Regions from separate parts of the Arthrobacter sp. NPDC058192 genome, predicted to be linked through region 3. Evidence: riboswitches for the same ligand, from Rfam matches in the RefSeq annotation. Region 3 holds a riboswitch; each other region holds the start of a gene.
What was found. A riboswitch is a leader RNA that binds a small molecule or an ion and turns the genes downstream of it on or off. The one in region 3 is predicted to bind thiamine pyrophosphate.

Region 1: linked by a shared signal. The riboswitch ahead of ACFVVK_RS01900 (ECF transporter S component) and the one ahead of thiO (glycine oxidase ThiO) in region 3 are both predicted to bind thiamine pyrophosphate.
Region 2: linked by a shared signal. The riboswitch ahead of ACFVVK_RS06005 (bifunctional hydroxymethylpyrimidine kinase/phosphomethylpyrimidine kinase) and the one ahead of thiO (glycine oxidase ThiO) in region 3 are both predicted to bind thiamine pyrophosphate.

The regions. Positions count from the first base shown of each region.
Region 1 is NZ_JBHVVJ010000001.1:399,426-402,670, forward strand. It holds gene ACFVVK_RS01895 (ABC transporter ATP-binding protein) at 1-1,286, opposite strand, end outside; gene ACFVVK_RS01900 (ECF transporter S component) at 1,327-1,974, opposite strand; TPP riboswitch at 2,041-2,183, opposite strand; gene ACFVVK_RS01905 (heme-degrading domain-containing protein) at 2,356-2,910, shown strand; gene ACFVVK_RS01910 (DUF4235 domain-containing protein) at 3,031-3,245, shown strand, end outside.
Region 2 is NZ_JBHVVJ010000004.1:200,665-203,909, forward strand. It holds gene ACFVVK_RS06000 (Rne/Rng family ribonuclease) at 1-1,703, shown strand, start outside; TPP riboswitch at 1,845-1,941, shown strand; gene ACFVVK_RS06005 (bifunctional hydroxymethylpyrimidine kinase/phosphomethylpyrimidine kinase) at 1,924-3,245, shown strand, end outside.
Region 3 is NZ_JBHVVJ010000003.1:25,699-28,943, forward strand. It holds gene ACFVVK_RS03795 (RNB domain-containing ribonuclease) at 1-402, opposite strand, end outside; gene thiE (thiamine phosphate synthase) at 480-1,175, opposite strand; TPP riboswitch at 1,202-1,323, shown strand; gene thiO (glycine oxidase ThiO) at 1,317-2,609, shown strand; gene thiS (sulfur carrier protein ThiS) at 2,606-2,842, shown strand; gene ACFVVK_RS03815 (thiazole synthase) at 2,929-3,245, shown strand, end outside.

The sequences.
Region 1 (3,245 bases), on a different contig from region 3:
CGCTCCAGCAGCTCGTCCACGCGCTCTTCACCGTAGCCGAGATGCCGGGGGCCGAACATGAGCTCGTCCAGGACCCTTCCGGTGACGAATTGGTGCTCGGGCTCCTGGAACACGGTTCCGATCCTGGCGATCAGCTGCTGGGCTTTCCACCGGTACGGGTCCGTCCCGGCACCATCGCCCAGGAGGCTGCCCAGCTCCGCCGCGGCAGATACCGTCCCGGCGGCGGGGGGCAGCAGACCGGCCAGCGTCAGCGCCAGGGTGGACTTCCCCGAGCCGTTCTGCCCGGTGATGGTCAGGGCCTCGCCGGCGCGGACCCGGGCCTGGATCCCGGACTGCACGGGCCGCGGCGGGATCCTGCGGAAGCGCTCTCGCAGCCCGGCCCGCCGCGGCCGCTCACGGGAGACGGCGAGGCCGTCCGCCGCGAGCAGCAGCGGCCCGGCGGCAGCATCCGGGGCAGTCCGGGGCCGGGTCTGCGGCACGTACCCGGGGACCCAGACTCCGGCACGGATGAGCATGTCCCGCGCCTCCGCCAGGACCTGCTCCGGCGGCCCGTCGATCAGCACCGCGGATTCCGTGGCGGTCCCGGGCTGCAGCACCACGATCCGGTCCACGAGGTCTTTCCAGACCGCCACGCGGTGCTCCACCACCACCAGGGTGGCCCCGGTCTTGTCCAGGCAGCGCCCGACGGCGTCACGGACCTCCAGGACGCCGGCGGGGTCGAGGTTGGCGGTCGGCTCGTCGAGCAGCAGCAGCCCCGGCCGCATCGCCAGGATCCCGGCCAAGGCCAGCCGCTGCTTTTGCCCGCCGGAGAGGGCCGACGTCGGGTGGTCCAGCGGCAGCCTGCCCAGCCCGACGTCGTCGAGCGCCTCGCGCACGCGCGGCCAGATCTGCGCGGCCGGGACGCAGAGGTTCTCCGCGCCGAAGGCGACGTCGTCGCCGAGGCGGGACAGCACCACCTGGGTTTCCGGGTCCTGCTGCACAAGCCCGGCGCGGCCGTGCTGCGTACGCGGCGGCGCGCCGTCGATCAGCAGGCTTCCGGTCTCGTCAGAATCCTCGGCGTCGCCGCCCGCTCCCGCGGCGCCGGCCGCGTTGTCCCCCAGCACGCCCGCCAGGGCGTGGAGCAGCGTCGATTTGCCCGCGCCGGAGGGACCCAGCAGGAGCACCCGCTCCCCCGGCCGGATGTCCAGGTCCAGGCCGCTGACCGCGGGCCGGGACCTTCCGGCGTGCCGCCAGCCCCAGCCGCGGGCCGAGACGGCGGCGGGCCGGACGCCCGTTGTAGATGTCATGAGTTGTCTGCAGGTTTCAGAAGAGGATTCCGTGAACGGTTCAGGAGAAGACGGGCTCCGTGGCGGCCTTGCGGGAGGCGAAGGAGCCCAGCACGCCGGTTTTGGCCAGCCCGCGGGTTGCGAGCCACGACAATCCGCCGGCTATCACTGCGCCGGAGATGGTGGTGAAGATGATGTAGGCGAGCTTGTCCCCTGCTTCGTAAGCGATGTTCCAGCCCCACGGCAGGAAGGAGTCGTTCAGGCCGCAGAAGAGGCCCGCTCCGGCGCCGGCCAGCAGCGACACCGGCAGGTTGAATTTCTTGTAGAGGAAGGCCGCGAAGACCAGTTCCGCGCCGAGACCCTGCAGGACACCGGAGATCAGCACCGTGGTGCCGTACTGCGAGCCCATGATCAGCTCACCGGTGGCTGCCACGGATTCACAGAACAGCGCCGCCCCGGGTTTGCGGATGATGAGCATGCCCAGCACGGCCGGGATCATCCATCCGCCGGCGTAGAGGCCGGTCAGCGGCGGGTAGAGCGCATTGACCGGAGTCGAAATCAGGTTGGCGCCCTGGGACCAGGCCCAGAAGATGACGCCGCCGGCCACGGCGATCAAGGCGGCCACCACAATGTCCACCACGCGCCAGCTGTAGTTGCGCGGCGCGGATGAGCGGCTGGTGGAATCATGCTGTGCTGAAATATCTGTCATGTCGTCCTCCTGAGGAACAGGAGGGGAGGGTGCTCCGGCCGGGCTCGGCTTTCGCCGTCCTCCGCGCACCCTGAGAACTCGACTCCCTTGCGCCGGTACTAACCGGATCAGGTTCGAGGGTCTGCGGCTGTCCGCACTCTCAGCGCCCACCAATGGTGTCCCCGGATTTTCCGGCGACGCCCGACGGCGGCGCTCCCCTGTCGTAATTATTTCGCCCTTGTGGGCTGGCTCAGTTTACACCCGAACGGCCGGGATTTCAGCGGTACACCTTGACACAGACGGGGTGCCCTGCTGCCGGGAACAACCGCTTGGTAGAGTCATCGTGCCGGACCCCCGGACCCGCCAGAGGCGGCCTCGTTCCCACCGGAAAGCTGGATCATCTTGACGCACACACCAGCCACGCCAAACCCCTCCGGGGACTACGACCCGGACTCGAGCGAGCCGCAGCCGCCGGGCTCCCTCGCGGCGCTCATCGGCCGCGTGCTGGCCGAGATCGACGCGCTTCAGTTCGCCTCGTTCAACAAGGACACCGCGCTGGACCTCGGACTCCTCCTTGTCGAGCTGGGCCGGCAACGCTCGCTGCCCATCGCCATCGACATCACCAAGGGCGAGCAGGTGCTCTTCCACGCGGCGCTGGAGGGCGCCACACCGGACAACGAGCGCTGGATCAACGCCAAGAAGCGCACTGCGCAGCGGTACGAGGTCCCGTCCCTGCTGGTGGGGCTCCGCGCCCGCGCTGCTGGCGGCCGGATTGAGGACAATGCCTGGTTCGATCAGATGGAGTTCGCCGCCCACGGCGGGGCGTTCCCCATCTACGTGCGCGGCACGGGGGCCGTCGCCGTCGTGACCGTCTCCGGGCTGCCGCAAAAGGCAGACCACGAGCTGGTGGTGGAGGCGCTCCGGCTGGTCCTCACCCCGGAAAGCACCACCCCTTAACCCTCGACCCGGGCACCCGGCCGTCCTGGCGTGCACGTCCGCTCCGGCAATGCACTGGACCCGCCGTCTGGCCAGCTAGGCTAGGGGAAGCCCAGTCCCGCGCCCCAAGGAGACCTAAGAATGAACATCCTCATCAAGCTGCTCGGCACCGGCGTCAGCCTCATCGCCGGCTTCGCCGGCACCAAACTGGTGGACACCCTCTGGGAAAAGTCGACGGGCAGCAAGCCGCCCAAGGGCGACGACGACGTCCCCACCACGCTGCGCGAAGCCCTGACGTTCGCCTTGATCTCGGCCGCGGTCAGCGCCATCATCCAGGTGCTTGCGAACCGCGGCAC
Region 2 (3,245 bases), on a different contig from region 3:
TGTACGTGCCCGGCGGTTCCATGACCGGCATCTCACGCAAGCTGCCCGACGTCGAACGCAACCGCCTTAAGCGGATCCTCAAGGACCGCCTGCCCGAAGACGCGGGCGTCATTGTCCGCACCGCGGCCGAAGGAGCGTCCGAGGAGGAGCTGACCCACGACATCAACCGCCTGCGCGCGCAGTGGGAAGGCATCGAGAGCCAGTCGACGTCCACGAAGATCCTTGCCCCGGAGCTGCTCTACGGCGAACCGGACCTGACCATCAAGGTGGTCCGCGACGTCTTCAATGAGGACTTCTCCAAGCTGATCGTTTCCGGCGAGGAAGCCTGGGACACCATCGAGGCCTACGTTACGTACGTCGCACCGGACCTGGTGGGCCGGCTCGAGAAGTGGACCAAGGACACGGACATCTTCGCTGCCTGGCGCATCGATGAGCAGATCCACAAAGCCCTGGACCGGAAGGTTTTCCTGCCCTCGGGCGGTTCCCTCGTGATCGACCGCACCGAAGCCATGACAGTGGTGGACGTCAATACCGGCAAGTTCACCGGTTCCGGCGGCAACCTCGAGGAAACCGTCACCAAGAACAACCTCGAGGCGGCCGAGGAAGTCGTCCGGCAGCTGAGGCTGCGCGATATCGGCGGCATCATCGTCATCGACTTCATCGACATGGTGCTCGAATCCAACCGCGACCTCGTGCTGCGCCGCATGGTGGAGTGCCTGGGCCGGGACCGCACCAAGCACCAGGTGGCTGAAGTGACCTCGCTGGGCCTGGTCCAGATGACCCGCAAGCGGATGGGCACCGGGCTGCTGGAAGTCTTCGGCGAGCAGTGTGAGGCCTGCGCGGGCCGCGGAATCGTCACCCACGACGAACCCGTGGAGCACCGCCGCGCCAACACCGTTGCGGCCGAGCACTACGTGCCGCGCACCGAGGCCCAGCCGGCCGCCCGGACCGAACGCAAGAGCCGCCGCCGCGGCAGGGGAGGCCAGGGCACGGAGTCCGCGACTTCGGCACCGGCAGCCGTCCATCCGGAGCCGACCGAGGCCGAGCGCCACGCCAAGGCTGAGGCGACCCGCACCGCCCTGGCGAACATCGCCGCCGCGGCGCACGCCGCCCACCTGCACGACGGCGAGGCAGCCACTGCCAGCGACGCCGGGGTGCGCCAGGCCGCGGCCGAGGCCGTCGAAGCTGTCGCCCAGCTCGCGGCCACCGAGGAAGCAGCCGGCCGTCCCGCGGCCGTCCTGACCTTTGGCGGCGAGCAGGTGGCCCTTCCGTACGTCGAGCACGCCGAGGACGCGCCGGCCCCGGCACTGACCCTGGACCTGCTGGCCGAAGCCTTCGCCAACCTCGGCGAGGGCGAGGGCGAGGCCCAAAAGCAGGAGCAGGGACAGGAGCAGGGACAGGCCGCCGCCGCGCCGCAGGCCGAGGCACCCGGTTCTGCCGGATCAGCCGCAGCGGTCCGTACTGAGGCGCCTGAGCCCCGGGCGGCCGACGCGACGTCCCGTGGCCGCCGCGGGCGCCGCAACCGGAGCGCCAGCCGTGCCCAGGGGGCAGCCAACGAGACGTCCGTGGAGCATCGCGAGGCAGCCGCGCCGGCGGCGGCCGGTTCGGTTCACGAGGCCAAGGCCCCGGCCGCGCCTGCCGCGGTTCCGACCGGCAACGCCCCGATCATCCTCGGCGTCGGCGTGCCGGCGTCGGAGCTCTAGTCCTCGGCTGAATCCCGGCTGACTGTTCCCCTCCGCCACTGGTGGGGTAGCGGGTCGGGGCCGAGGGGCGTAACACTACGCCCCTCCGGCCCCGACCCGTTCCGCCGTTAAAGGGGCGTGCGGGCGCAGCGGCTAGGCTGGAGCACTGACACGGGGTGCCGACCATCGGGCCGGCTGAGACCAGACCCGTTGAACCTGTCCGGCTAGCACCGGCGAAGGGATGTCTGACTTGTCCGCGTTGAATCCGTCCGAGTTCTTGCCGAGTAATTTTTTGCCCAGTGATCTGCCGCCGGAGCCGGCCCCGGCCGCGGCGACCCGTATTCCCCGGGTGCTGGCCATCGCCGGTTCCGACCCGTCCGGCGGGGCCGGGATCCAGGCCGACCTGAAGAGCATCGCGGCGAACGGCGGTTACGGCATGGCCGCCATCACCGCCCTGACCGCGCAGAACACCAAGGGCGTGAGCGCCGTGCACGTACCGCCGGCAGCGTTCCTCACCGCGCAGCTGGACGCCATCAGCGACGACATCGGCATCGACGCCGTCAAGATCGGCATGCTCGGCGACGCGGCAGTTATCGACGCCGTCCGCACCTGGCTGGACAAGGTGCGTCCCGCCGTCGTGGTCCTGGACCCGGTGATGGTCGCCACCAGCGGCGACCGGCTCCTGCAGGAATCGGCCGAGGCCGCCATGGCGTCCCTGCTGCCGCTCGCGGATCTCATCACGCCGAATCTGTCTGAACTGGCCATCCTGCTCCGGGAGCCGGTCGCGGCGGACTGGGCGGAAGCCCTGGCGCAGGGCAAGCGGCTGGCCGCCCAGGCCGGCACCACCGTCCTGGTAAAGGGCGGGCACCTGGAGGGCGGCCAGCCCGGCGGTCCGCTGCAGGACGACGGCGGGGCGGACACCGGGAGCGCCGCCGGGAGCGCCGCCGCGGCCGGTTGCCCGGACGCGCTGGTCAATACCGGGGGCCTGCTGGGCCAGGAGACGGTGGTGGTGCCGGGGGAGCGGATCGACACGCGCAACAGCCACGGCACCGGCTGCTCGTTGTCCTCGGCCATGGCCACGGTGCAGGCCCGGGTCGGGAACTGGGAAGCGGCGCTGCGGGAGGTCAAGCCGTGGTTGCTGGGCGCGCTGCGCGAAGCCTCGGTCCTGGACGTCGGCACCGGCAACGGCCCGGTCCATCATTTCCACCACCTGCAGGGCCGCGCGCGCGGCCCCCTGGCCGGCCAGGCCCCGGCGGAGGGCGAGTTCGCCGCGGCCCTGCGTGCGGGCGCCACGGAAGACCTCGACGCCATCTATGCCCTGGACTTTATCCGCCGACTCGCCGACGGCACGCTGGCCGAACATGAGTTCGCCTACTACCTCGCCCAGGACGCCATCTACCTCAACGGCTACTCCCGGGTCCTGGCCCGTGCCGCCGCCATCGCCCCCACCGAGGCGGAGCAGCTGTTCTGGGCCCGCTCGGCACAGACGTGCCTCGAGGTTGAGTCCGAGCTCCACCGTTCCTGGCTCAGCACCCGCCCGGCAGCGGCCGCCCTGGGCCCGGT
Region 3 (3,245 bases):
GCCGGCGGCTTCGCTGATGACCTCGGGATGCAGCGGGATCCGCCCGTCTGGGGTGTAGAAAGTCTGGCCGCGGCGGCGGGTTTCGGCGTCGAGGGCCCCGCCGGGGGCGACAAACGACGGAACGTCCGCGATGGCATAGAAGACCTTGTAGCCACCGTCGGAGCGCTCGATGTGCAGCGCCTGGTCCAGGTCGGTGGAGGATGCCGGATCGATGGTCACGAACTCCACATGCGTCAGATCCAGGTCCGGAAACTTGTGCTCGGCGACCGCCGCCTCCGCGTCCCGGAGCGCGTCCTCCGGGAACGGGCCCGGGAGCTCGAGCTCGGTGCGCAGCGCCTTGAGCGCTCCGGCGAGCTGGTTCTTCTGCTCGTGAACGCTCGGGGTCAGGCGATGATGGGACACGAAAATCAGGTTAGCCCGATTTCCGCCAATAGTCTTGGATCAGCAGCCCGGCCCCGGACGGCGCCCGCCAAACCGGCTCAGGAGTCTGCGGCGTCCAGTGCCGCCAGCAGTGCGCCCGCGGCGTGTGCCGGATCATCCGCGTCAGTGATGGCCCTGACCACGACGATCCGCCGGGCCCCGGCGTCCACCACCTGCTCCACGTTCCCGAGGTCGATCCCGCCGATGGCGAACCAGGGCACGACGCCCTCGACCTTGCCGGTCCCCTCCGCTTCGGCGCGGCTGATCGCCTGCGCGGCGTAACGCACCAGGTCCAGGCCGACTGCGGCACGTCCGGGCTTGGTGGGAGTCGCCCACACCGGTCCCACGCAGAAGTAGTCGAGGCCCTTGCGGCCCGGCGAGGACGCGATGGCGGCGTCTACCTGCTCCGGGCTGTGCGTGGACAGGCCCACCACGGTGTGTTTGCCGAGCAGGCCGCGGGCTGCGCCGAGGGAAATGTCCTTCTGACCGATGTGGAACACCGGCGCGCGGGACAGTGAAGCGATGTCCGCGCGGTCATTGACGGCCCACAGCCGGCCGTGCCGCGCGGCTGCGGCGTGCAGAACCTCCAGAAGCTCCAGCTCCTCGGCCGCCTCGAGCGACTTGTCGCGCAGCTGGATGATGTCCACTCCGCCGGCGAAAGCGGCGTCCACGAAGTCCGCGAAGTCTCCGCGGTCCCGTCGGGCGTCGGTGCACAGATAGAGGCGGGCAGTTGTGTGGAGGGAGTCCTGGCTCATGGCACCAGCCTAGTTCCTCTAAACTGGGCGGATACCGCGGGAGCCCCGCAGCCGCCATGTCGGCGCTGCATGGCTGAGAGGGCGTCAGAGCCGACCGCTTGACCTGATCCGGCTAGTACCGGCGTAGGGAAGGAATTTTCCATGGGCACAAGAACCAGCCATGAAGCCGAAGCCGCAGATGACGCGGTCAACGTCGCCGTCAACGCCGACATCACGGCCGACGTTGCCGTGATCGGCGGCGGCGTGATCGGCCACGGCATCGCCTTCGAGGCCAGCCGTGCCGGCCGGTCCGTGGTCCTGATCGATGACGCGCCCGGCAGCGGAGCCAGCTGGGCCGCGGCCGGCATGCTGGCTCCCGTCAGCGAACTGCATTACCAGGAGGAGCAGCTCCTGGAGCTGATGCTGGAGTCCTCCCGGCTGTGGCCCGCGTTCGCGGCCGCGATCGACGCCGCCGCCAGCTTGGAAACCACTGCGCCCGGCTCGGCAACCGGGACCGGTTACGTGACGACGCCGACCCTCGCCGTCGGCGCCGACGCCGCGGACCGGCGCGCGCTCGCGGACCTGCGGCTTGCCCAGCAGGCCTGCGGCCTCACCGTGGAACCCCTGACAGTGCGCGAGGCCCGCGGCCGCGAGCCATTGCTGAGCCCCGCCATCTCTTGCGCCTTCGACATCCCTGCCGACCACCAGGTGGACCCGCGACTGCTGGTCGCCCGGCTCGGCGAACTGCTCGACGCCGAGGGCCGCAACAGCTTCGTCCGGCGGCGCGCGGCCGGGCTGCTGTGGGAAGGCGGCCGCGTCGCCGGGGTCCGGCTGACCGGCGGCGGTTCCGTGCGGGCTACGGAAACCGTGGTCGCCAACGGGCTGGGCGCCGCCACACTCGACGGTCTGCCCCCGGGACTGGTGCTGCCGCTGCGCCCGGTCTACGGCGACATCCTCCGGCTCCGTGTGCCCGGGCACCTGCGGCCGCTGGTCACGGCCACTGTGCGTGGCATGGTGCGGGGGGTGCCGGTGTACATCGTGCCCCGGCAGGACGGCACGGTGGTGATCGGTGCCACCCAGCGCGAGGACGGTCCGGTCCATCCGCACGCCGTGTCCGCCGGCGGCATCTACCAGCTGCTCCGGGACGCGCAGCAGTTGGTGCCCGCGGTGGCGGAGCTGGAGCTGCTCGAAGCCACGGCGCGGGCCCGGCCCGGCACGCCGGACAACGCCCCGCTGCTGGGGCGGGCCGCGGACCCGGACGGCGGGGACGTGTCGGGGCTCATCATCGCCACAGGTTTCTTCCGGCACGGCGTCCTGCTGACTCCCGCGGCCGCCGCCGTCGCCCGGCAGCTCATCGACGGAACATCCGACCCGCGCTGGGAAGGATTCCGTCCCGACCGTTTTTCCCGCGTCCCCGGTGCGTCCGGGGACAGTCCCACCAAGGAAGCAGCATGAACATCAGACTTAACGGAACGGAGCAGAGGGTCGCCGACGGCGCCTCCGTCGGCACGCTCGTCAGCCAGCTCACCGGCCGCAGCATCGGCCCCGATGGGCAGGCCGCCGACGGGCGTAAACTCGGCGTCGCGGTGGCCCGCAACGCCGAAGTCGTGCCGCGCAGCCAGTGGCACGCCACCGCGCTCGCCGACGGCGACGACGTCGAACTTGTCACGGCAGTCCAAGGAGGATGACGGTGAGCGAGACAACATTTAGTCGAGTCCCGAGCGACCCGGGTGCTCCGGCACCCGCGGCCCCTCCGGCGCCCGCGGACCGCTTCGTGGTCGACGGCGTGACGCTTGGCTCCCGCCTCATCATGGGCACCGGCGGCGCACCGAGCCTGGACGGACTGGGGGCGGCGCTCGTGGCCTCCGGGACGGAACTGACCACCGTGGCGATGCGCCGGTATTCGCCGGCCGAAACGGGGTCGCTGTTCCAGCTGCTCGCGGACCACAACATCAGGGTGCTGCCCAACACGGCCGGCTGCTTCACCGCCCGGGACGCTGTTCTTACCGCCGAACTGGCCCGGGAGGCCCTGGAAACGGACTGGGTCAAGCTCGAAGTCATCGCCGACGAGCACACGTTACTGCCGGACGC